3 regions of the Rhizobium sp. N621 genome follow, and region 3 is predicted to be linked to each of the others. Evidence: predicted binding sites of a transcription regulator. Region 3 holds the regulator's gene; each other region holds the start of a gene.
The links. The regulator LexA, encoded in region 3, represses DNA repair genes until DNA is damaged. The targets are predictions, from matches to a motif close to TGTTCNNNNTGTGTTCNG.
Positions count from the first base shown of each region.

Region 1 (8,276 bases), 320 kb from region 3:
AGGAATCGAGCGGGTGGGCCGTCAGATAGAAGCCCAGCACCTGAAATTCCTTGAGCAGCCGCTCCGATGCCAGCCAGGGTGAATAGGGCGGCAAGGAGATCTTCTCCGGGCCTGAGTTTAGTGCGCTGCCAAAAATATCCGACTGGCCGCTCAGCTTGTTTTCCTGGGCGCGCTGGGCATAACCGAGAATGCGGTCGAGGCCGGCGGCCAGCTGGGCTCGGTCGGTGCCGAAACAATCGAAGGCGCCGGCATAGATCAGGCTTTCGAGCACGCGGCGGTTCACCTGGCGCGGATCGATGCGCAGGCAGAAATCCTCGATGCTGGCAAAAGGCTTGTCGCCACGCACCTCGACGATGTGGTCGACGGCGGATTCGCCGACGCCTTTGAGGGCGGCCAGCGCATAGTAGATACGATTGTCGCCGGTCTCGAAATGGCGGAAGGAGGTCTGCACCGAAGGCGCGATCACCTCGATGCCGAGCCGCTTGGCGTCCTGACGGAAATCATTGACCTTTTCCGTGTTGGACATGTCGAGCGTCATCGAGGCGGCGAGGAATTCGACCGGATAGTGCGCCTTCATGTAGGCCGTCTGGTAGGAGACGATCGCGTAGGCGGCGGCGTGCGACTTGTTGAAGCCGTAGTTTGCGAACTTCGCCAAGAGTTCGAAGATGTTGTCGGCTTGCGGCTTTGATACGCCGTTCTTGACGGCGCCGACGACGAAGCGTTCCCGCTGCTGGTCCATCTCCGCCTTGATCTTCTTACCCATGGCGCGGCGCAGAAGGTCGGCTTCGCCAAGCGAATAGCCCGACAGGACCTGGGCGATCTGCATCACCTGTTCCTGATAGACGATGACGCCCTGCGTCTCCTTGAGCAGGTGGTCGATCATCGGATGGATCGATTCCAGCTCTTCATCGCCGTGCTTGCGGGCATTGTAAGTCGGGATGTTCTCCATCGGGCCGGGGCGGTAAAGCGCCACCAGCGCGATGATGTCCTCGATGCAGTCCGGCTTCATGCCGATCAGCGCCTTGCGCATGCCCGCACTTTCCACCTGGAACACGCCGACCGTCTCGCCGCGCGACAGCATCTCGTAGGTCGGCTTGTCGTCGAGAGGAATGGCCGCAAGATCGACATTGATGCCGCGCTTGGCGACGAAATCGACGGCGACCTTCAGCACCGTCAGCGTCTTCAGACCGAGGAAGTCGAATTTGACGAGGCCGGCCTGCTCCACCCACTTCATGTTGAACTGGGTGACAGGCATGTCGGAGCGCGGATCGCGATACATCGGCACCAGCTTGGAAAGCGGCCGGTCGCCGATGACGATGCCGGCGGCATGGGTCGAGGCGTGGCGATAAAGCCCTTCGATCTTCTGGGCGATGTCGAGCAGCCGCGCCACCACCGGTTCTTTCGCCGCCTCCTCCTGCAGCTTCGGCTCCTCCTCGATCGCCTTGGAAAGCGGCGTCGGATTGGCGGGATTGTTCGGCACGAGTTTGCAAATCTTGTCGACCTGGCCGTAAGGCATTTCCAGCACGCGTCCGACGTCGCGAAGTGCGGCACGCGCCTGCAGCGAACCAAAGGTGATGATCTGCGCCACCTGCTCGCGGCCGTACTTGGCCTGGACGTAGCGGATCACCTCTTCGCGGCGGTCCTGGCAAAAGTCGATGTCGAAATCAGGCATCGAGACGCGTTCCGGATTGAGGAAGCGCTCGAACAGTAGCGAGAAGCGCAGCGGGTCGACATCGGTGATCGTCAAGGCATAGGCGACCAGCGAACCTGCCCCCGAACCGCGGCCGGGACCGACCGGGATGTCGTGCTGCTTGGCCCATTTGATGAAGTCGGAAACGATCAGGAAGTAACCGGGGAAGCGCATGCGCTCGATGACGCCGAGCTCGAACTCCAGCCGCTCGCGATAATCCTTTTCCTCATAACCGGGCGACATGCCGAGGGTCGAAAGCCGCATGTCCAGCCCTTCCACCGCCTGACGGCGCAATTCGCCCGCCTCGGCGCGTTCCGCCTCCTCGGCATCGTCGGTGGCGCCCGTGAAACGCGGCAGAATCGGCTTTCGCGTTTTCAGCACGAAGGAGCAGCGCCTGGCGATCTCGATCGTGTTCTCAAGCGCTTCCGGCAGGTCGGCAAAGAGCTTGGCCATCTCAGCCCGGCTCTTCAGGTAGTGATCCGGAGTCAGGCGAAAACGGCTGTCGTCGGAGACGATGGCGTTATGCGCAACCGCCATCAGCGCATCATGGGCGTCGTAATCGTCGCGGGTCGGAAAGAACGCCTCGTTGGTGGCGACGAGCGGCAGGTCATGCGTGTAAGCAAGCCCGACGATCTTCTGCTCGTGCCGCTTGTCGTAGGTGCCGTGCCGCTGCAGCTCGACATAGAGTCTGTCGCCGAAGAGACGCTTCAGCGTGAGCAGCCGGGCTTCCGCCTGGGCGGAATGACCTTCCCTGACAGCTGCGTCGACCGGCCCGGTCAGGGCGCCGGTCAAGGCGATCAGCCCTTCCGTGCCTGCCTCTTCCAGCCAGGAGGTTCTGATATGAATGGCCTGGTTGCTATCGCCGCCGAGATAGGCGCGGCTGACGAGATCGACCAGCCTTTCGTAACCAGCCTCCGTCGCGGCAAGAAGAACGATCGACGGCAGCTTGATCAGGGCCGGCTGACCGCCGCGCTTTTCGCTTTCCAATCCGTCTTCCATGTCGATCGAGACCTGGCAGCCGATGATCGGCTGCAGGCCCTCGTCCATTGCCTTCTGGGAGAATTCAAGGGCGACGAAGAGATTGTTGGTGTCGGTAATGGCGATCGCCGGCTGACTGTCGCCGGTCGCCTTATAGAGGATCTTCTTCAGAGGCAGCGCGCCCTCAAGAAGCGAATAGGCGGAATGGACCCTCAGGTGGATGAAGCCCGGCGTGCCGCCGGTCGCCTCACCCATTGAACCCTTTTCCGTCTCCGCCATGATATGCCTTCCCAATCAGCCGAAATGAATCGGATGCATTGTCGGCATTGAGGGCGATGATGTCCAGAAGAAGACCCGCGTGCGAACCGCATGACTGCCATGCGATCCCCGAAAACTTTAGATTGCGATGACAATAAGCGAGAAGCTGGCAACGAACATTGCGATGGAGGTGAATGCTGCGATATCACGGATCATGTCAGTCATCTGGCTCTCCTTTACTCGTTATGTTTTCAATTTGTTCCATCTATGTTCCGATGTCAACAGGAATCTTTTCCTTTGCGCTTGCGTTTGAAGAATCTCGAAGCGCTTGGCGATTCGCATGGGCGCCTGCGCTCGGTTCGATAGGCAGCAGCCCGCCCCCTTTCCCAATCTTCGACAGATTCCGCCATTCCGTTCAGATAGGCCACCGCCCAAGTCGATCTACTGAATTCCGACGCATGTTCTCTTTATGTTCTTTACATGCCGCAGCATATTTGTCAGCATCCCGCCGAGAGGAGAATGACATGCTCGACATTGCGCAGCTGAACGAATTCATCGTGGAGGCGAAGGCTGCGACCTATGTCGGCGGCGGAGTGCCGCGCACGCCCTGCCGGTCGGGTTCCCATGATATCGGGTATGAGAGCGGCGACTGGCATTATCTCGACAGCTATTTCGGCGGCACCGACTTCGCCGGACAGGAAGTGGTTTGGTTTGCCCGCCAACCCGTCTGGGCGATGAATTATTTCGGCCGCGTCGTCGCGCCCGATCTCATCGACGGCAGTGCCGCCGGAACGGTGATCAAGGCAGCGCTGTCGGCAATGTATCGGGAGCGCCGCTTTCTTGGCGGAATGGAATTCGATCATCCGTTCGGCCGCTATGTCGACCGCAGCGAAGGCGGCTGCGAGCGTTTCAGCGGCCATGAATGCATCATGGTCGCCGGCAGGAAGGCCTATGTGCTCGATTACCGCGGCGGGCTGGTCATCCCGTGATCACCTTAGACTAAAACTCTACGACCTTGCCATCGGAGATCGTGACGCGCCGATCCATGCGGCCGGCGAGTTCGTGATTGTGGGTGGCGATGAGGGCCGCAAGGCCGGATTGGCGCACCAGCGCCTCCAGCGCGTCGAAGACGTAGCTTGCCGTTTCCGGATCCAGATTGCCGGTCGGTTCGTCGGCAAGAAGCAGCGTCGGCGCATTGGCGACGGCGCGGGCGATCGCAACGCGCTGCTGTTCGCCCCCGGAAAGCTCGGCCGGGCGATGCGAACCGCGATGGCCGATGCGCATATAGTCGAGGAGCTGCCCGGCCCGCTCCTGGGCTTCCTTCCAGGACAGCCCGGCGATCAGCTGCGGCATCATGATGTTCTCAAGCGCCGAAAATTCCGGCAGGAGATGGTGGAATTGATAGACGAAGCCGATCTCGCGGCGGCGGATCGCCGTGCGCTTCTCATCGGAAAGGCCGTCGCAGGCATGGCCGTTGATGGTAACCTCGCCGCCGTCGGGATGCTCGAGCAGGCCGGCGACATGCAGCAGCGTCGACTTGCCGGTGCCGGAGGGGGCGACAAGGGCGACGATCTCGCCTTTCGCCAGCGAAAAATCCGCTCCCTTCAAGATCGTGAGCAGCGTATCACCCTGCCCGTAATGGCGCTCGACGCCGGTAAGCTTGAGGACGACGTTGCGATTCATGAATGCGGCATTCCTTATTCGTAGCGCAGGGCCTGCACCGGATCGAGCCTGGAGGCGCGCCATGCCGGGAAGATGGTGGCGATGAAGGAGAGGCTGAGCGCCATGACGACCACCGAGATCGTTTCGCTGATATCCATCTCGGCCGGCAGCTGGCTGAGGAAATAGACCTGGGGATTGAAAATCACGGTGCCGGAGATCCAGGAGAAGAACTGGCGGATGGATTCGATGTTGACGCAGACGAGAACGCCGAGCAGCACACCGGCAAGCGTGCCGACGATGCCGATCGCCGCCCCGGTCATGAAGAAGATGCGCATGATCGCCCCGGCGCTGGCGCCCATGGTGCGCAGGATCGCGATATCGCTGCCCTTGTCCTTCACCAGCATGATGAGGCCGGAGATGATGTTGAGCGCCGCCACGAGCACGATCAGCGTCAGGATCATGAACATGACGTTGCGCTCTACCTGGAGCGCGGAGAAGAAGGTCTGGTTGCGCTGACGCCAGTCGGTGAGATTGATCTGGCGGCCGGCCGCCTCTTCCACCTTCGGCCTCAGCGCGTCGATATCATCGGGATGATCGACGAAGAGCTCGATCGACTGCACCAGCCCGGCCGCATTGAAGTAGAGCTGCGCTTCCTCGAGCGGCATGAAGATGATCGACGAGTCGTATTCCGACATGCCGATCTCGAACAGACCGGAGATCTTGTAGGATTTGACTCGCGGATTGACGCCCATCGGTGTGATGTCGCCTTCCGGCGAGGTCAGGGTGATGAGGTCGCCGACGCGCAGACCCAGCTGGTCGGCCATGCGGGTGCCGATCAGCACGCCTTCACCGGAGGCAAAGCCCACCATGTCGCCGGACTTGATGTTATTAGAGATCGTTTTGAGCTTGGTGAGGTCTTCGGCGCGGGCGCCGCGCACCAAAGCACCGGTGCTACCCCCAGCCTGGGCCGAAGCGAGCACCTGGCCTTCGACCAAGGGCAGCGCCATCTTGACGCCCGGCACCGCGGCGAGTTTGGCGGTCAGGTCGGGATAATCGGTAAAGGGGCCGTCGACCGGCTGCACGATCATGTGGCCGTTGATGCCGAGGATGCGCGAGACGAGCTCGGTGCGGAAGCCGTTCATGACGGCCATGACGATGATCAGCGTCGCGACGCCGAGCATGATGCCGACGAAGGAGAAGCCGGCGATCACCGAGATGAAGGCCTCCTTGCGGCGGGCGCGCAGATAACGCCACGCCACGAGACGCTCAAAGGTGGAAAATGGCTTGCCAGCCGGACCCAAGCCGGATTTTGAACTCCGGTCCACTGCTGCCTCCGCCATTTCGCCTCCGTTTCCTTAAGCCACGAACCTGTTGATCGCCGCTTCGATGGTCATCGTTTCGCGGGCGCCGGTCTTGCGGTCCTTCACTTCGACCTCGCCGTTCGCGACCGCACGCGGGCCGGCGATGATCTGGACAGGTACGCCGATCAGGTCGGCCGTCGCGAATTTCGTGCCGGCCCGGTCGTCGGTATCGTCATAGAGCGCATCCTTGCCGGCCTTTTTCAGAGCGGCGTAGATCAGCTCACACGTATCGTCGCAGGCCTCATCGCCCACCTTCATGTTGATGACGACGACATCGAAGGGTGCGACCGATGCCGGCCAGATGATTCCGTTGTCGTCATGCGAGGCTTCGATGATGGCGGGAACAAGGCGTGTCGGGCCGATACCGTAGGAACCCATGTGAACGAAGTGTTCCTTGCCGTCAGGTCCCTGCACCTTCGCGCCCATCGGCTCGGAGTATTTCGTGCCGAAATAGAAGATGTGGCCGACCTCGATGCCGCGGGCCGAAAGGCGGTCGCCCTCGGGCACGGCGTTGAAGGCCGCCTCGTCGTGCATTTCCGAGGTCGCCGCATAGAGCGAGGTCCATTTGTCGAAGATCGCCTTCAGGCCCTCGACGCTGTCGAAATCGGTGTTTTCGCCGGGAATATCGAAACCGACGAAATCCTTATGGCAGAAGACCTCGGATTCACCGGTATCGGCGAGGATGATGAATTCATGGCTGAGATTGCCGCCGATCGGGCCGGTATCGGCGCGCATCGGGATGGCCCGGAGACCGAGCCGGTCGAACGTTCTGAGATAGGCGGCGAACATCTTATTATAGGAATGCTCCGCCCCTTCGCGCGTCAGATCGAAGGAGTAAGCGTCCTTCATCATGAATTCGCGCGAGCGCATGGTGCCGAAGCGCGGCCGGATCTCGTCGCGGAACTTCAGTTGGATATGATAGAGATTGAGCGGCATGTCCTTATAGGACTTGACCGCAGAACGGAAAATATCCGTCACCATCTCCTCGTTGGTGGGTCCATACAGCATCGGCCGGTCCTGGCGATCCTTGATGCGCAGCATCTCCTTGCCGTAAGCATCATAACGGCCGCTTTCCTGCCAGAGCTCGGCCGACTGCAGGGTCGGCATCGAAAGCTCGATGGCGCCGGCGCGGTTCTGCTCCTCGCGGATAATGGCGTTGACCTTGTCGAGCACACGCTTGCCGAGCGGCAACCAGGAATAGATGCCCTGAGACTGCTGGCGGATCATGCCGGCGCGCAGCATCAACCGGTGGGAGACGATTTCCGCCTCCTTGGGGTTTTCCTTAAGAATGGGCATGAAGTAGCGAGACAGACGCATGGCGATTCCGGAGCAGTTGAGATCCCGCCGGCAAGCGGAATCGAAGATACATTATGAATGTGGGAGCGTTCATAGCCGCTTCGCGGCGGGAAGGAAACCCGCAACTGCCGTCGGCCGCCTCCCGGACACGCATGTTCGCACCCGCAAAATGAAAGGGCGTAAAAAAGCGCGTGTTTATAAGGACTTGAACGAAAATCTTGTCAACAGAAAAATTTTGCTGGTGTGTAGCAAAAATGCAAAAAAAGCTAATGACAAAGCCCAATGTTTGAGCTAGTTTTAGCTCACAAAACAGGCAGGAAGCTAAATTCTTGTCGAATTCGCGGTCAAGTCTTGGGAGGATCAGATCTTAGGCGCGCTCGTCGCAGCCCCGGCAACGGTTACAGATCACGCGATACTTAAAACAAGGCTTCCAGCCTTGTTTTTTTTTGGCTTTTCGCCCTCTCCTCCCATTCAAGCTCCAGACGGCTTCCGTAAGGGAACCCTCTCATTCCGTTAGGCGAGCTCCTTGCCGCAACAGCAAGACACCAATATGACGAAACGAATTTTCCCTGAATTTTACATCTGCTCAAAGTTTGAGCAAAAGCTATCTCAATAGAAGCTAGGCCCGAGTTGTGGAAGGGCGTCAAAGCCCCAGCCGAAATAGGTGTCGCAGACATACCAGATGCCATAGATCAGCGCCGAGATCAGCGTCGTCAGCGAAAAGACGAAGGCTGCGCGAAAGCGGGTGGGCGCGCTTGGCACGGTTCCGAGCACGATATTGTCGTCTTCCGCCTGAGTGCGCAGGCCGATCGGCAGAACGGCGAACAGCGTCATCCACCATATGATGAAGTAGACGGCGAATCCCTGAAGGAAGGTCTGGAGCATTATCTTTCCCGGTCGTGTCTTGCCGACAGAACGCGCGAAGCGCTGTGTCGCATGGAACTGGCGTACTTATACGGCGGAATAGGGTCCAACTCAAAGCGAAGGAAACATTTCGCCGTCTTCGGGTCACTCTGCCGCAGCGAAAAACG
Region 1 covers NZ_CP013495.1:1,682,313-1,690,588, reverse strand. The annotation lists gene dnaE (DNA polymerase III subunit alpha) at 1-2,947, opposite strand, end outside; gene AMK00_RS08210 (DUF5680 domain-containing protein) at 3,451-3,915, shown strand; gene AMK00_RS08205 (ABC transporter ATP-binding protein) at 3,926-4,609, opposite strand; gene AMK00_RS08200 (lipoprotein-releasing ABC transporter permease subunit) at 4,624-5,928, opposite strand; gene proS (proline--tRNA ligase) at 5,944-7,266, opposite strand; gene AMK00_RS32480 (hypothetical protein) at 7,265-7,540, shown strand; gene AMK00_RS08190 (DUF1467 family protein) at 7,855-8,130, opposite strand.
Region 1: AMK00_RS08210 (DUF5680 domain-containing protein) is a predicted target of LexA. The motif match lies at 3,184-3,201, and genes of this name have one in related genera.

Region 2 (8,276 bases), 430 kb from region 3:
CAGCTTGGCGAAACGTTGATGTGAACCGAAGATTTCGCAGCTTGTAATCTCCCCACCTGTGGGGGAGATGCCCGGCAGGGCAGAGGGGGCTGGAACGGCACCACCTATCTGGGCAAGGCGGTTCCGGCCAGCCCCGTAGGCCTCACTCCCCCAGCGCCACGGCAATCTCTGCCGCCAGCCGCGCATTGTTTTCAACAAGCGCAATATTCGTCTTGAGACTCTGGCCGTCCGTCAGGTCGAAGATGGTCGAGAGCAGATAGGGCGTCACCGCCTTGCCGGTCACTTCGTCGCGTTCGGCACTGTCCAAGGCCCGCTCGATGTAGATCTCCATCTCTTCGCGCGCGATCTCGTCGGCTTCCGGCACCGGATTGGCGACGAGCATGCCGCCGTCGATACCGAGCTGCTCGCGCACCGTCTGAAAATTGGCGATGGCCGCTGGGCTGTTCAGCGACAGCGGACTGCGGATGCCTGAGGAGCGCGACCAGAAGGCGGGGAATTCTTCGCTCTCATAGGTGACCACAGGCACGCCGCGGGTCTCCAGCACTTCGAGAGTCTTCGGAATGTCGAGGATCGCCTTGGCGCCGGCGCAGACGACGATAACGCCGGTGCGCGCTAGCTCCTCGAGATCGGCTGATATATCGAAGCTTTCCTCGGCGCCGCGATGCACGCCGCCGATGCCGCCTGTGGCAAAGACACGAATGCCGGCGCGGGCCGCCGCGATCATCGTCGCCGCGACCGTGGTGGCGCCGGTGCGGCGCTCGGCGATCGCGAAGGCAAGATCCGCGCGCGACACCTTCATCACCTCGGTTGCCTTGGCAAGCTGCTCCAGTTGCGCGGCTTCAAGGCCGATATGCAGCGTGCCGTGGATGACCGCGATCGTCGCCGGCACCGCGCCCTGTTCGCGAATGATCGTCTCGACGCTGCGCGCCATTTCGATATTGCCGGGATAGGGCATGCCATGGGTGATGATGGTCGATTCCAGCGCCACCAGCGGCGCGCCGCGCTGCTTGGCGCTGGCGACCTCCTTCGAATAGGCGATCGGCAGAAGAGGGGAGATGGGCTTGGTCATGATCTTGTCCTGTGATCGGCAGAGCATGATAGCGAAAAGCGTGGCGGCTCTCGAACGGCATCATGCTCAACTCTTTAATTCAGTCGCTTCAATGTAGAATTCTGACCTCGGGAACAAGGGCAAGCGCCTCATTCAAGAGGTCCGGCGTCAGATTTTCGTTGACGGCGTGCCGCGACTGCACCGTGAGCGCTGCCGCCGCCGCGCCGTGGCGAATGGCCTCTTCAAGCGGCAGGCCTGATATCAAGGCGGCGAGCGTGCCGGCGGCAAGGGAATCGCCGGCGCCCGTGACATCGGCGACGGTATCGGCGATTGGCGGCTGCAGCGCCACGGCGCGGTCTTTGCAAATCGCAACGAGCTCGCGCCGGCCGCGGGTGACAACGGCGTTTCTGATGCCGATCTCGTTCAGGAGCGGCAGCCAGCCGCCCGAATCCTCCGGCTGCACGCCGGTAACGGCAGCGGCTTCGGCCTCGTTCAGGAACAGATAGTCGATATCTCCAATGCAGGGTTTCAGCCGGACCACCTTGGCCGGCGAGATGGCGATGGCCGCGACGGGTTTGGCCAGGAAGTTCGCCTTGGCGACAATCGCCGCGATCGTCTCTTCCGGCAGATTGGCGTCGACGAGAATGAAATCATGGGCGGCGAAGGCCTCGCGCACCCAGCGGATGGACAGGCGCCGCGGCACGAAGAACCGATAGAGATCCATGTCGGCAAGGGCGATCACGAGGTCGCCGTTGTTCTCGATGATCGCTGTGTAGCTCGGTGTCTTGCGGTCGAGGAAGACGAAGGGGCGGTCGTCAATGCCGGCGAAATCGGCAGCTTCGCCGACCATTTCGCCGAAGGGATCGCCGCCGCGCGGCGAGATCATCGTCACGTGAAAGCCCAGTCTTGCAAGGTTGCGCGCCGCATTGAAACCGCCGCCGCCCGGCTCCTCGAACCAGGTGCCGGGATTGCTGGCGCCTGGCGCCGTTTCGCCGGAGATGCGGCCACGCCGGTCGACATGGGCACCGCCGAGAACGAGAATCTTTTTCATCAACTCACCCGCTCTCATAACCCGCGAAGGGCGAATCGAAGCGTTCCGCCTGGCTGCGACAAAGCCGGCTTATATGGTCTAAGCCGTTGCTTTGCATCGATAAAACAAAAGTAGAACACGGACCGTTTTGCCTTTCTCTTTCAAATGTTTGTACGCCTATTGCGGGAATGGAACAAATCGGGTACAAACTCGACATTGCTTGAGCGGCTTCAATAACCTAAAGGTGGATCGGATGTCTCAGAATTCATTGCGGCTGGTAGAGGACAAATCGGTGGACAAAAGCAAGGCGCTTGAAGCGGCACTCTCACAGATAGAGCGGTCGTTCGGCAAGGGCTCGATCATGAAACTCGGTTCCAACGAGAACGTTGTCGAGATCGAGACGGTTTCGACGGGCTCGCTTGGCCTCGATATCGCGCTTGGCATTGGCGGCCTGCCGAAGGGCCGTATCATTGAAATCTATGGGCCGGAAAGCTCGGGCAAAACAACGCTTGCGCTGCAGACCATTGCGGAATCGCAGAAGAAGGGCGGCATCTGCGCCTTCGTTGATGCCGAACACGCGCTCGATCCGGTCTATGCCCGCAAGCTTGGGGTCGATCTGCAGAACCTTCTGATCTCGCAGCCAGACACCGGCGAGCAGGCGCTCGAAATCACCGACACGCTGGTGCGCTCCGGCGCCGTCGACGTTCTCGTCGTCGACTCGGTCGCCGCTCTGACGCCGCGGGCCGAAATCGAAGGCGAGATGGGCGACAGTCTGCCGGGCATGCAAGCCCGCCTGATGAGCCAGGCGCTGCGCAAGCTGACCGCTTCGATCTCCAAGTCGAACTGCATGGTGATCTTCATCAACCAGATCCGCATGAAGATCGGCGTCATGTTCGGTTCGCCTGAGACAACGACGGGCGGCAATGCGCTGAAATTCTATGCCTCCGTGCGCCTCGACATTCGCCGCATCGGCTCGGTCAAGGAGCGCGAAGAGGTGGTCGGCAACCAGACCCGCGTCAAAGTCGTCAAGAACAAGATGGCGCCTCCCTTCAAGCAGGTCGAGTTCGACATCATGTATGGCGAAGGCGTGTCGAAGACGGGCGAACTCGTCGATCTCGGCGTCAAGGCCGGTATCGTCGAGAAGTCAGGCGCCTGGTTCTCCTATAACAGCCAGCGTCTCGGCCAGGGCCGTGAAAACGCCAAGACCTTTCTGCGCGACAATCCGGATCTCGCCCGCGAAATCGAGCTGGCGCTGCGCCAGAATGCCGGTCTGATCGCCGACCGGTTCCTGCAGAATGGCGGTCCGGATGCCGATGACGGCGATGCCGCCGCGGAAATGTAATTTTCGCGCTTGAACTTGATCTGATATTTCAGCCGGCTGCATTCCCTCATCAGAATGCCGCCGGTTTTGTTTGTCTGCTGGACAGTGGCGGAGGCGAACGTTAAAAGCCGATGGATTTGTATTTACCGGCCTCGGGCCGCATTGAAGGGCATAGAATGAGCGGCGTGAACGATATCCGGTCGACCTTCCTCGACTATTTCAAGAAGAACGGCCACGAGATCGTTCCGTCCAGTCCGCTCGTGCCGCGCAACGACCCGACGCTGATGTTCACCAATGCCGGCATGGTGCAGTTCAAGAACGTCTTCACCGGCCTTGAGAAACGTCCTTATGCGACGGCGACAACTTCGCAGAAGTGCGTGCGCGCCGGCGGCAAACATAACGACCTCGACAATGTCGGCTATACCGCGCGTCACCTGACCTTCTTCGAAATGCTCGGCAATTTCTCCTTTGGCGATTATTTCAAGGAGAATGCGATCGAGCTTGCCTGGAAGCTGGTGACCGAAGGGTTCGGCCTGCCGAAGCATCGTCTGCTGGTGACCGTCTATTCCGAAGACGAGGAAGCCGCGGCTTTGTGGAAGAAGATCGCCGGTTTCTCCGACGACAAGATCATCCGCATCCCGACCTCCGACAATTTCTGGCAGATGGGCGATACCGGCCCCTGCGGCCCGTGCTCGGAAATCTTCATCGACCAGGGCGAGAATGTCTGGGGCGGCCCTCCCGGTTCGCCCGAGGAAGACGGCGACCGGTTCCTGGAATTCTGGAACCTGGTTTTCATGCAGTTCGAGCAGACCGAGCCGGGTGTTCGCAATCCGCTGCCGCGTCCGTCGATCGACACCGGCATGGGTCTGGAGCGCATGGCCTGCATCCTCCAGGGCGTTCAGAGCGTCTTCGATACCGATCTTTTCCGCACGCTGACCGGCACCATCGAGGATACGATAGGAGTCAAGGCGGAAGGCAGCGCCAGCCACCGCGTCATCGCCGACCATCTGCGCTCCTCGGCCTTCCTGATTGCCGACGGCGTGCTGCCGTCGAATGAGGGCCGTGGCTATGTGCTGCGCCGTATCATGCGTCGTGCCATGCGCCATGCCCAGCTTCTCGGCGCCAATGAGCCGCTGATGTACAAGCTGCTGCCAACGCTGGTGCAGGAGATGGGCCGCGCCTATCCGGAACTCGTGCGCGCCGAGGCGCTGATCTCGGAGACGCTGAAGCTCGAAGAAGGCCGCTTTCGCAAGACGCTGGAGCGTGGCCTGTCGCTGCTCTCGGATGCGACCGCTGATCTCGACAAGGGCGACATGCTGGATGGCGAGACCGCCTTCAAGCTTTACGACACCTACGGCTTCCCGCTCGACCTGACGCAAGACGCCCTGCGCGCTCGCGAGATCGGCGTCGACATTGCTGGCTTCACCGATGCCATGGAGCGCCAGAAGGCCGAAGCCCGCTCGCACTGGGCCGGCTCCGGCGAGAAGGCAACCGAAACCGTCTGGTTCGAGCTTAAGGAAAAGCATGGCGCAACCGAGTTCCTCGGTTACGACACAGAGAGTGCTGAAGGCGTGGTGCAGGCGATCGTCAAAGACAGCGCCGTGGCGGAAGAAGCCAAGGCCGGCGACAAGGTGCAGATCGTCGTCAACCAGACGCCGTTCTACGGAGAATCCGGTGGTCAGATGGGTGATACCGGCGTCATCTCCTCCGACCACGGCAAGATCGAGATATCGGACACGCAGAAGAAGGGCGAGGGTCTCTTCGTGCATTCCGGCACTGTCGTCGAAGGTGCATTCAAGACCGGCGATGCTGTCGTTCTGACTGTCGACCACGCCCGCCGTTCGCGCCTGCGCGCCAACCATTCGGCAACCCACCTGCTGCACGAGGCGCTGCGCGAAGTACTCGGTACGCACGTTGCCCAGAAGGGCTCGCTGGTTGCGCCCGAGCGCCTGCGTTTCGACGTTTCGCATCCCAAGCCGATGTCGGCCGAGGAGTTGAAGGTCGTCGAGCACATGGCAAACGAGATCGTGCTGCAGAATGCGCCCGTCACGACCCGCCTGATGAGCGTTGATGACGCGATCGCCGAAGGCGCGATGGCGCTCTTCGGCGAGAAATACGGCGATGAGGTGCGCGTCGTTTCGATGGGCACGGGTCTGCACGGCGCGAAGACCGACAAACCTTACTCGGTCGAGCTCTGCGGTGGTACGCATGTGTCGGCGACCGGCCAGATCGGCCTGGTTCGTGTCCTCGGCGAAAGTGCAGTCGGCGCCGGCGTCCGCCGAATTGAAGCCGTGACCGGTGAAACGGCGCGTGAATACCTTGCCGAGCAGGACGAACGCGTGAAGATGCTCGCGGCGTCGCTCAAGGTGCAGCCGTCGGAAGTCTTGTCGCGCGTCGAAGCGCTGATCGATGAACGACGCAAGCTCGAGAAAGAATTGGCCGATGCCAAACGTAAACTCGCCATGGGCGGCGGGCAGGGCGGCTCGGGCGATGCCGTGCGCGAGGTTGCCGGCGTCAAGTTCCTCGGCAAGTCGATATCGGGCGTCGATCCCAAAGACCTCAAGGGGCTCGCCGACGATGGCAAGACCAGCATCGGCTCCGGCGTCGTCACGCTGATCGGTGTGTCCGATGACGGTAAGGCAAGCGCCGTCGTCGCGGTGACGCCTGATCTCATCGAGCGCTACAGCGCTGTCGATCTCGTCCGCATCGCCTCTGCCGCCCTCGGCGGCAAAGGAGGCGGCGGCCGTCCCGACATGGCCCAGGCCGGCGGCCCCGATGGATCGAAGGCAGATGAAGCGATCGAGGCAGTGGCCGTAGCACTCGCCGGGTGAGCTGCCGGTTCATTCCCAAGTTTCGAAAAGGCGGAAGCTCGGCTTCCGCCTTTGTTTGCTGACAGGCTTGTTCTTCATTCGTGGTTCCCCCAGCGCTCCTCGTTCCTGTCACAGGAATCCAGCGCGCCCGCATCCTTGGGCGCGGGAGACTCTCTTCAATGTCGCATAGGTTCATTCACCGCGCAGAGGCGCGGTGGCTAGATTTCTGTGACGGGCACAGGAATTGTGAGGAGAGGCGCGGCGGAGCCGGCATATCAAAGTAGACAATGGTTCGTTGCCGGCTTCCCAATACTTCCGCGTTTCCTGTCGTCCAACACTCGTCAGAGGAGTTGCGAACCTAAACCCCGCTATTTCTCGCCCCTCGCCATATCCATAAATTCAACCTGCCCGCGAACACCGAACGCCACCGAGAGAGCAATCGGTTCTGCCGAAAGCGGTTTCTTTATCTCGCACCCAATAAAGAAGCTGACGTTTGGAATTGGATCGATTTCTGACTCTTCGATTCTGAAGCAAGTCGCAAAACGCAATCGGTCGACTTCTCCGGATTCCGTAAGGTATTTTTTTAATATATCCATCGTCTGCTCTTCCGGGCTCTTATGTGCTGGAGAGTTTCTCCATAAATATAGATAAGCAGTATAAAAAATATAGATGACACTAATATTCCGAAAAGTAGAGTCTTACCAAGTGGAAACTTCATTGTATGCCTGTGGATTTGACTGATTTACGATAGCGTGCATTTTCTCAGGGTTCTGATTTAATCCTCAAGTCACTTGCTCAGAGCGACCAACATTATGAATATCAACCATTCCCTGCGAAAGCTGCCAGTTGGGTAGGGAAAGTCAACCTAGCGCAATTTCCTAGCCCTCGCTTAGCGGGTGATGGCGTTGGCGCTCCGGAGCGCCCGCAAGTCCGCAGGATTTATCAAATCGGGCTATGCTTTGTTGCAGCCGATCGATTTGCATGAGGTTTGACATGAATGGCGAAACGGCATGGGCACTCTATGAAAGCCGTCTGAGACGGGTTTCTGCCTATATTCACGACCACCTCGACGAGGAGCTGGATATGGAGCGCCTGGCTGAGATCGCCTGCCTGTCGAGCTATCACTGGCACAGGATCTACCGGGCGATTTATGGCGAGACGCTGGCGGCCACCGTCAAGCGGCTGAGGCTGCATCGCGCGGCGGGCGAGATCGTCGGCACGGAGCTTGCCGTCAGTGAGATTGCGAAACGATCAGGCTATCCCAATCTCCAATCCTTCAATCGCATTTTCAAGTCGGTCTACGGCATGCCGCCGGCCCGCTATCGAAAAGAGGGAAGCCACACAGCCTTTAAACCCTCACCTAACGGAAAGATCCAAATCATGTTCGACGTTACCATACGTGAGATCGCACCAACCGAGCTGATCGGCGTCGCCCATACCGGCTCTTATATGCAGATCGGCAAAGCCTTCGAGACATTGTTCGGCACACTTTACGCCCGCGGCCTCGCCAGGCCCGACATGAGGATAATCGGTGTCTATCTCGACGATCCCGATATCGTGCCGGCCGAACAGTTGCGCTCGATCGCCTGTGTAACCGGCTCCGCCGACGTTCCGGCCGAAGCGCCGTTCGAGAGACGCAGGATCGACGGCGGCACCTATGCCGTGCTGCGTCACAAAGGTCCCTATGCCGACATGCACAAGGCCTATCAGTGGCTTTATGCGGAATGGCTGCCCAAATCAGGACGGCAGTTGAAGGACAGCGTTATGTTCGAGGAATATCTCAACAACCCACGCGACGTGCCGCCAACCGAGCTGCTGACAGAAATCCACATGCCGCTTGCCTGAGCTCGCGCGAGGACGCGGCGGAGTTGCCGCGTCGTCGATCGTGCCTGAACGCTCAGGCGGCCTGCATCGTCTTGCCGGCCTCGTCGTCCAGTGCATTGGCGCGCTTATAGGCGTCACGCTCGCTGACGCGGCCGAAGTAATCGACGAACGCCTGGCGTTTTTCGATGGAACCGAAGCCGAGGCCCCAGCCGATATGCGCGCCGACATAGACGTCGGCGGCGG
Region 2 covers NZ_CP013495.1:2,434,310-2,442,585, reverse strand. The annotation lists gene AMK00_RS11905 (pseudouridine-5'-phosphate glycosidase) at 143-1,069, opposite strand; gene AMK00_RS11900 (carbohydrate kinase family protein) at 1,158-2,102, opposite strand; gene recA (recombinase RecA) at 2,332-3,420, shown strand; gene alaS (alanine--tRNA ligase) at 3,576-6,230, shown strand; gene AMK00_RS11885 (hypothetical protein) at 6,578-6,805, opposite strand; gene AMK00_RS11880 (AraC family transcriptional regulator) at 7,203-8,054, shown strand; gene AMK00_RS11875 (glutathione S-transferase family protein) at 8,107-8,276, opposite strand, start outside.
Region 2: recA (recombinase RecA) is a predicted target of LexA. The motif match lies at 2,200-2,217, and genes of this name have one in related genera.

Region 3 (8,276 bases):
GAAATCCTTCTTCTGCGCGGCCGTCGGCAATTCACCGTAGAGCAGGAGGTAGCAGACCTCGAGGAAATCGCCATGCTCTGCGAGCTGCTCGATCGGATAACCGCGGTGCAGCAGCACACCTTCGTCACCGTCGATATAGGTGATTTTCGATTCACAGGATGCGGTCGAGGTGAAGCCCGGATCGTAAGTGAAGGAAGCGGTGTTCTTGTAGAGAGCACCGATGTCGATGACGCTCGGGCCGATCGTGCCGCTTTTAACGGCGAGGTCGACTGATTTGTCACCGATTTTTATTGTAGCGCTTTGATCCGTCATGCTGATCCTCCGAAATGTCGGTGGCGCCACAAAAGCGCCATAGGGGTTAAGCGTCCTTTCCGATAGCTATATGATCGCAACGCTAATGCCAAGTTACCGTGACGGCATTTTGTGCATTGCGGCATCACCTTTTAGGCACTGCAGCGATGAGCCGCACGCATAGCGGAAGCCGATGATTCGACTGGTCTTTTGCCGCTTAAGATTTTCCCTCATATTTCAATCGATTATCCTTGCCGGATTTGCTTGAAGGTTGCATTCTGGCGACTTTACAGGGTGATCTTGGGCGGGGCATGCAGGAATTGACGACAGCCGAATTGCGGCCGCAAGCGGGCGTCGGCCTTGCCGATCCGCCGGATTTTCCTGCGCCTGCGGTAGTGACTCAATCGGTAAGGACGCAGTCGCAGACCCCATTGCGTCGTCGGCTGCTGGCCACCGCCCGGCAATCGCTGCGTGCCGGAGCCTGCATGCTGGGCGAAGAGGCCGATCATGGCCGCCTGCTGCTGTTCTCGCCGGTCTTCCTCGGAGCCGGCTCGGCCTTCTGGTTTCTCGGCAGATCGGATTTTCCCCTCGTTGCATCGCTGCTCTGCCTGCTGGTGTCGGCGGCCGCGGTTTTCCTCACCGGTCCCAGCCGGCCGATCTTGCGCGCAAGTTTCATGGCGCTGGCACTTTTCGCCGGCGGCATGCTCTCGGCTCAGTTCGAGAGCTGGCGGGCTTCGACGGTGATCCTCGATTCATCCGTGACGACGACGGTGACCGGCCGTGTCGAACGGCGGGAAGGCGACGGCCGCGGGCGCTGGCGCTACATTCTTGCCGTCACCGGCACCGAGGCGCCGGAGCTGAAACGGCCGCCGAGACGCATCACCGCGATCGTCCGGGGCGCCGATGCGCCTTTCGAGATCGGCGACATCATTACCGGCAAGGCACGGCTGACGCCGCCGGCCGGCCCCGCACTTCCCGCGCTCAACGACTTCTCCTTCGGTGCCTATTTCGACGGCATCGGCGCCAACGGTTTCTTCTACGGTGCGCCGGAGAAACTCGACTTGGAGGCAGGCCCGCAGGCGGACAGGTCGACGGACGCGCTGCTCGAATGGCTCTACCGGCTGCGCAGTAGCATCGGCGACCGCATAAGATCGATCCTGCCCGGCGACACCGGCGCTTTTGCCGCTGCCCTGGTGACGGATGAACGGCGCGCCATCTCGAAGACGACGACGGAGGCGCTACGCCAGTCCGGCCTTGCCCACATCGTCGCGATCTCGGGCCTCAACATGGCGCTGTCGGCCGGCATTTTCTTCGTCGGTTTCCGGATGCTGCTCAGTCTCTTTCCCGGTGTCGCCCAAGCCTATCCGACAAAGAAGATCGCCGCCGCCGGCGCGCTCATCGCCGTCACCGCCTATTACCTGATCTCCGGTTTCGGGGTTTCGGCCGAGCGCGCTTTTATCATGATGGCCATTATGCTGATTGCCGTCTTCTTCGATCGGCCGTCGATCAGCCTGCGCAATATCGTTCTCTCTGCGCTCATCATCATCGCCATTTCACCTTCTGAAGTATTGGGACCGAGCTTTCAGATGTCCTTTGCCGCGACATTGGCTTTGGTATCGGGCTATCAGCTGTGGAAGGACAGGCGTGTCCGCGAAAGCGCTTTTCTGAAACTGCCGATCATCAGGCCGGTGGTTGCCGTCGCCGGTTTCTTCGGCGGCGTCTTCCTGACCTCGCTGATCGGCGGCTTTTCCACCGCACTGTTTTCGATCGAGCATTTTCATCGCCTGACGGCTTACGGCCTGCCGGCAAACCTTGCGACGATGCCGATCATCTCCTTCATCGTCATGCCGGCCGGGTTGCTGGCGATGTTGCTCATGCCTTTCGGTGTGGACGCTCCACTCTGGAAGGTGGTGGGATTCGGCCTCGATCTGGTGATTGCGGTCGCCAAGACGGTGTCCGGCTGGGGCGGTGATATCGGCGTCGGCCGCTTGCCCGCCTGGTATTTCGCAGTGGCGGTGGCAGGCTTTCTGCTGCTGACGCTGCTGCGCACCCGGCTGCGCCATGTCGGCACATCGATCATCGCCATCTCGACGCTCATCGTGCTGCTTCTGCCGCTTCCCCGGCCGCCGGATCTGGTGATTTCGGAGGATGGCAGTCTGGTTGCGGTCGTCGCGGCTGAGGCAATAGCTTCCAACCGTGAAAACCCGCCGGATTTCATCTTCGACCAGTGGCAGCGAGCGCTGGTCCTGCCGACACATGATCCGCCGAAGATGCTGGATGGTCCGGCTATCCCGCCGGAAGGAGAAGACCGCCGTGTCAGGCTTTCCCGCGATCAGCAGAACGAAGCGAGCGCAGCGATGCGGGCAGCCGCAGCAGGCGGTGAAGCAAACCGCTTTTCCTGCGTCAAGAAGGCCTGGTGCACATCAAGACTCGGCAATGGCCATATCGTCACCGTCATCGACAATGCCGCCTATCTCGGTCCGGCCTGCGATACGGCCGATATCGTCGTGACCTCGGTCCGTCTGCGCTTCGACAGCTGCCGTTCAGGCGGCACGCTTTTCACCGGCGAGACGCTGCGCAGGACCGGTTCCGTCGAATTGCGCTTCGCCGGTGCCGACCTGGAGGTCACCACCGCCTTCGATGCTTTGTCGCGACCATGGATGCGCCATCGCGCCTATGATTGGCGCAACGATCGTTTTACCGATTCCGGCCCATCCGGCGTCAGTGATAGCGACGGATGAGGCCGACGAGCTTGCCCTGCACCTTGACGCGGTCGGGTCCGAAGATGCGGGTCTCGTAGGCCGGGTTGGCGGCCTCGAGCGCGATCGAGGCACCCTTGCGGCGGAAACGCTTCAGCGTTGCTTCCTCGTCGTCGACGAGGGCAACGACGATATCGCCGGGACTTGCGGTGCTGCCGTTGCGGATGATCACGGTATCGCCGTCGAAGATGCCGGCATCGATCATCGAATCGCCCTTGACCTCCAGCGCATAGTGCTCACCGGAGCCGAGCATATCCGCGGGAACGACGATGTCGTGGGTGTTGTTCTGGATCGCCGAGATCGGAACGCCGGCGGCGATACGTCCCATGACCGGCACGGAGATGGAGTTGCCATTGTCGGCGACCGGCTTTGGCGCAGCGGGGGCGGCGACCGGCTGGGGCTTGCCGAGGCTGCCCTCGATGACGCTCGGCGAAAAACCGCGGCGCTGTTGAAGGCTGGGGTTATAGGCCTCCGGAAGTTTGATCACTTCAAGCGCCCGGGCGCGATTCGGTAGGCGGCGAATGAAGCCGCGCTCCTCGAGCGCCGTGATCAGCCGGTGGATTCCGGATTTCGAGGCGAGATCCAGGGCATCCTTCATTTCGTCGAAAGAGGGAGGGACGCCGGATTCCTTCATGCGCTCATGAATGAAAAGGAGAAGCTCCTGTTGTTTGCGCGTGAGCATCGACGTCAGACCCCGTGATTGAAACAAATCCAGAACAGACACTATATGTTCCATATGTGTTCCGCAAGTAGCTAAATTTCCGTAAAACTTCGTGGCAACTCGTCGAGATTTTTATTTTCATTCGCCGGATTGGTGCACATGTCTTGCATTGAGCGAGGTGCTGTCGCACATCTCTTGCCGGTTTCAGGAGGGATATTCATGAACGCGCATTCCGCCAAATCACACCCGCTGGATCATGTCGTGCTGCCCGTGGTCAATATCGATCTGGCGCGTGAAAGGCTCGGCAAGCTCGGTTTCACCGTCGCCGCTGATGCGCGCCATCCCTTCGGAACGGAGAATGCCTGCGTCTTTTTCGCCGACAAGACCTATCTGGAGCCGCTTGGCGTTGCGAGCATCGAGGAGAGCGAGGCAGCGGCCCGCCAGGGCAATGTCTTCATTGCCCGCAATCGCGCCTTTCGTTTCCGCTGCGGCGAGGAGGGACTTTCTGCGCTGGCCTTCCTCAGCGAGGATGCCGGCGTCGATCATAAGCGCTTCGTCGGCAACGGCGCGAGCGCCGGTGAGATGTTGCAATTCAGCCGGCCGATGCGGATGCCGGATGGTTCGGAGAGCGTCGGCAGCTTCAAGCTGGCCTTTGCAGCTGATTTGCGCGCCCCCGATTTCTTTCTCTTTACCTGCCAGCGCATCAATTCGTTCCCGACAGATCGCGCCGCGCTGGAGACGCATGCCAATGGCGTGATCGGTATTGCCGAGATCGCGCTTTGTGCGCCGGACCCGGCGGCATTCGCCGCTTTCGTCGGACTTGCGATAGGGCAGGCGGCGGCGGAGAAAACCGGTTTCGGCGTGAATATCGCGGCATCGAATGCGAAGATCAGCCTGATGACGCCGGAAGGGCTGGAGGCCTATTTCGAGCTTGTCGTCTCCTCCGCCGATCGTGGCCTGCGCGGCCGGGCAATCCTCTTCACTGTCGCCGATCTTGCCGTGACAGAAGCGCATTTGGCTGCTAACGGGGTGACCTACACGCGCAAGAACAACCGCATTCTGGTGAAGCCCACGCCCGGGCAGGGTGCGCTCTTCGCCTTCGAGGAAAAACGATGAGCACCGACACGAATTCCGAAGTCAGGATCGGCGAAGGCGAAGGCCAGGTCACCTTTTCCAATACCGCCCGCCTGTCGCTGATTGCCGGCCCATGTCAGATGGAGAGCCGCGATCACGCCTTTATGGTCGCCGGCACGCTGAAGGAGCTTTGCGGCAAGCTCGGCATAGGCCTTGTCTACAAGAGCTCCTTCGACAAGGCGAACCGCACCTCGCTCTCGGCAGAGCGCGGCATCGGCCTGGAGAAAGGCATGGAGGTCTTTGCCGACCTCAAGAAGGAATTCGGTTTTCCCGTCATAACCGACGTCCATACGGCCGAGCAATGCGCCGAGGTGGCCAAGGTGGCCGATGTCCTGCAGATCCCGGCCTTCCTCTGCCGTCAGACCGACCTTCTGATCGCAGCCGCCAGGACCGGCCGCGCCGTCAATGTCAAGAAGGGCCAGTTCCTCGCCCCTTGGGATATGAAGAACGTCCTGAAGAAGCTCAATGCCAGCGGCAATCCGAACGTGCTGCTGTGCGAGCGCGGCGCCTCCTTCGGCTACAATACGCTGGTTTCCGACATGCGCTCGCTGCCGATCATGGCGGCGATGGGCGCGCCCGTCATTTTCGATGCGACCCACTCCGTCGCCCAGCCGGGCGGGCAGGGCGAATCCTCGGGCGGTCAGCGCGAATTCGTCGAGACGCTGGCACGCGCGGCAGTGGCGACGGGTATTGCCGGCGTCTTCCTCGAAACACACCAGGACCCTGACAACGCACCATCCGACGGCCCGAACATGGTCTATCTCAAGGATATGCCGCGGCTGCTTGAGAAATTGCTTGCGTTTGATGCGGTCGCCAAGGCCTGACCTTCAACAGGATGACATGATCGTGGTCTAGGCCACTTGGGAACGCCGATTCGAAGGCTGGTAATTGCGGCATTGTAATTTGCACGCCTTCGCTTATGACAAGCTTCGAACGACTTATCACCCACCGAGCAGGAAGAACCCATGACTGCAATCACCGATATCATCGCCCGCGAGATCCTCGATAGCCGTGGCAATCCCACCGTCGAAGTCGACGTCTATCTCGAAGACGGCAGCATGGGCCGCGCGGCCGTTCCCTCGGGCGCCTCGACGGGCGCGCATGAGGCGGTCGAGCTGCGCGACGGCGGCAAGCGCTATCTCGGCAAGGGCGTCGAAAAGGCGGTCGAGGCGGCCAACACCGAGATCTTCGACGCGATCGGCGGCATCGACGCCGAAAACCAGATCCAGATCGACAACATCATGATCGAGCTCGACGGCACGCCGAACAAGTCGCGCCTCGGCGCCAATGCCATCCTCGGCGTGTCGCTCGCCGTCGCCAAGGCTGCCGCCCAGGCATCCGGCCTGCCGCTTTACCGTTACGTCGGCGGCGCTTCCGCGAGCCTCCTGCCAGTGCCGATGATGAACATCATCAACGGCGGCGCCCATGCCGACAACCCGATCGACTTCCAGGAATTCATGATCCTGCCGGTCGGCGCCGATTCGATCGCCGAAGCCGTGCGCATGGGTTCGGAAGTCTTCCATACGCTCCGCAAGGAGCTTGCCGCGCAGGGCCACAACACCAATGTCGGCGACGAAGGCGGCTTCGCCCCCGGCCTGAAGAGCGCGCCCGAAGCCCTCGACTTCATCATGAAGTCGATCGAGAAAGCCGGCTACAAGCCGGGCGACGACATGTGCCTCGGCCTCGACTGCGCCTCGACGGAATTCTTCAAGGACGGCAAGTATGTTCTCGAAGGTGAAGGCCGCACGCTCGAATCAGGCGCCATGGCCGAATATCTGGCCGAGCTTGCCGGCAAATACCCGATCATCTCGATCGAAGACGGCATGGCCGAAGACGACTGGGATGGCTGGAAGGCACTGACCGATCTGATCGGCAACAAGACCCAGCTCGTCGGCGACGATCTCTTCGTCACCAACTCCGCGCGCCTTCGCGATGGCATCCGCATGGGCGTCGCCAACTCGATCCTCGTCAAGGTCAACCAGATCGGTTCGCTGACGGAAACGCTCGATGCTGTCAACACGGCGCACAAGGCGGCCTATACCGCCGTCATGTCGCACCGCTCCGGCGAAACCGAAGATTCGACCATCGCCGATCTCGCCGTCGCCACCAACTGCGGCCAGATCAAGACCGGTTCGTTGTCGCGTTCCGACCGTCTTGCCAAGTACAATCAGCTGATCCGCATCGAGGAAGGCCTCGGCCCTCAGGCGCAGTACGCCGGTCGCTCGATCATCAAAGGCTGATCCTTCCGATTTTTACGGCTCGACCCGCGCCTCCCGGCGCGGGTTTTTTCTTGCGCTCTTTTTACGGTCAATGAACGGTTAATCTCTGTGCGTTATGCTGAACGAATTGGTAATGCGTTCAAGAGCATGCGTGTATGTGGACAAAGCATCATAAGAAGAGAAAGCTCGGCCGCTTCGTCATTCCGGCCATGACGGTCGCCTTCCTTTCCTATTTCGGTTATCATTGCATCCATGGCGATTATGGCCTGCGGGCGACGGAGACGTTCGAGCGTCAGCGCGTCGCGCGCGAACGAGAGCTTGCCGTCTTGAAGGCGAAGCGCGAACATCTGGAGAGCCAGGTGGCGCTGCTGAGTGATGGCTCGCTCGACAAGGATATGCTGGACGAAAAGGCGCGATATCAGCTGAATATGTCGCGTGCGGACGAGATCGTCATATTCAACCATTATTCCAATTAACCGGAATTCGGTTAATTGGAATTTCTGATTTATTTCCAATAATTTAGCGCCGAATACGAGCCATGCAATTATGGCATTGCTGTGGTCATATTTCTTCCCTATGGTACGCGCCACCGAGAAACGACAAACCCATAGGGAGGGTTGAATGGCGCCGCGAAAGACCGCGACCGTTTCCAGCCGCAAAACTGCAGCAAAACCAGCAGCCAAAGCATCGAATGGAGGCCCGGTAGCCGACTTCGATCGGGATGAGGAACTCAAGGCCTATCGCGAGATGCTACTGATCCGCCGCTTCGAGGAGAAGGCCGGTCAGCTTTACGGCATGGGCTTCATCGGCGGCTTCTGCCATCTCTACATCGGTCAGGAAGCTGTCGTCGTCGGCATGCAGATGGCACAGAAGGAAGGCGATCAGGTCATCACCGCCTATCGCGACCACGGGCACATGCTGGCAACCGGCATGGAGGCGCGCGGCGTCATGGCGGAACTGACCGGACGCCGCAGCGGCTATTCCCACGGGAAGGGCGGCTCGATGCACATGTTCTCGAAAGAGAAGCATTTCTACGGCGGTCACGGCATCGTCGGCGCCCAGGTTTCGCTCGGAACAGGGCTTGCTTTTGCAAACCATTACCGCGGCAACGGCAATGTCGCCATCGCCTATTTCGGCGACGGCGCTGCCAACCAGGGCCAGGTTTACGAGAGCTTCAACATGGCGGCTCTCTGGAAGCTGCCGATCGTCTAT
Region 3 covers NZ_CP013495.1:1,999,579-2,007,854, forward strand. The annotation lists gene gltA (citrate synthase) at 1-312, opposite strand, end outside; gene AMK00_RS32955 (hypothetical protein) at 579-800, opposite strand; gene AMK00_RS09770 (ComEC/Rec2 family competence protein) at 777-3,032, shown strand; gene lexA (transcriptional repressor LexA) at 3,013-3,732, opposite strand; gene AMK00_RS09780 (VOC family protein) at 3,931-4,827, shown strand; gene kdsA (3-deoxy-8-phosphooctulonate synthase) at 4,824-5,669, shown strand; gene eno (phosphopyruvate hydratase) at 5,811-7,085, shown strand; gene AMK00_RS09795 (FtsB family cell division protein) at 7,220-7,540, shown strand; gene pdhA (pyruvate dehydrogenase (acetyl-transferring) E1 component subunit alpha) at 7,686-8,276, shown strand, end outside.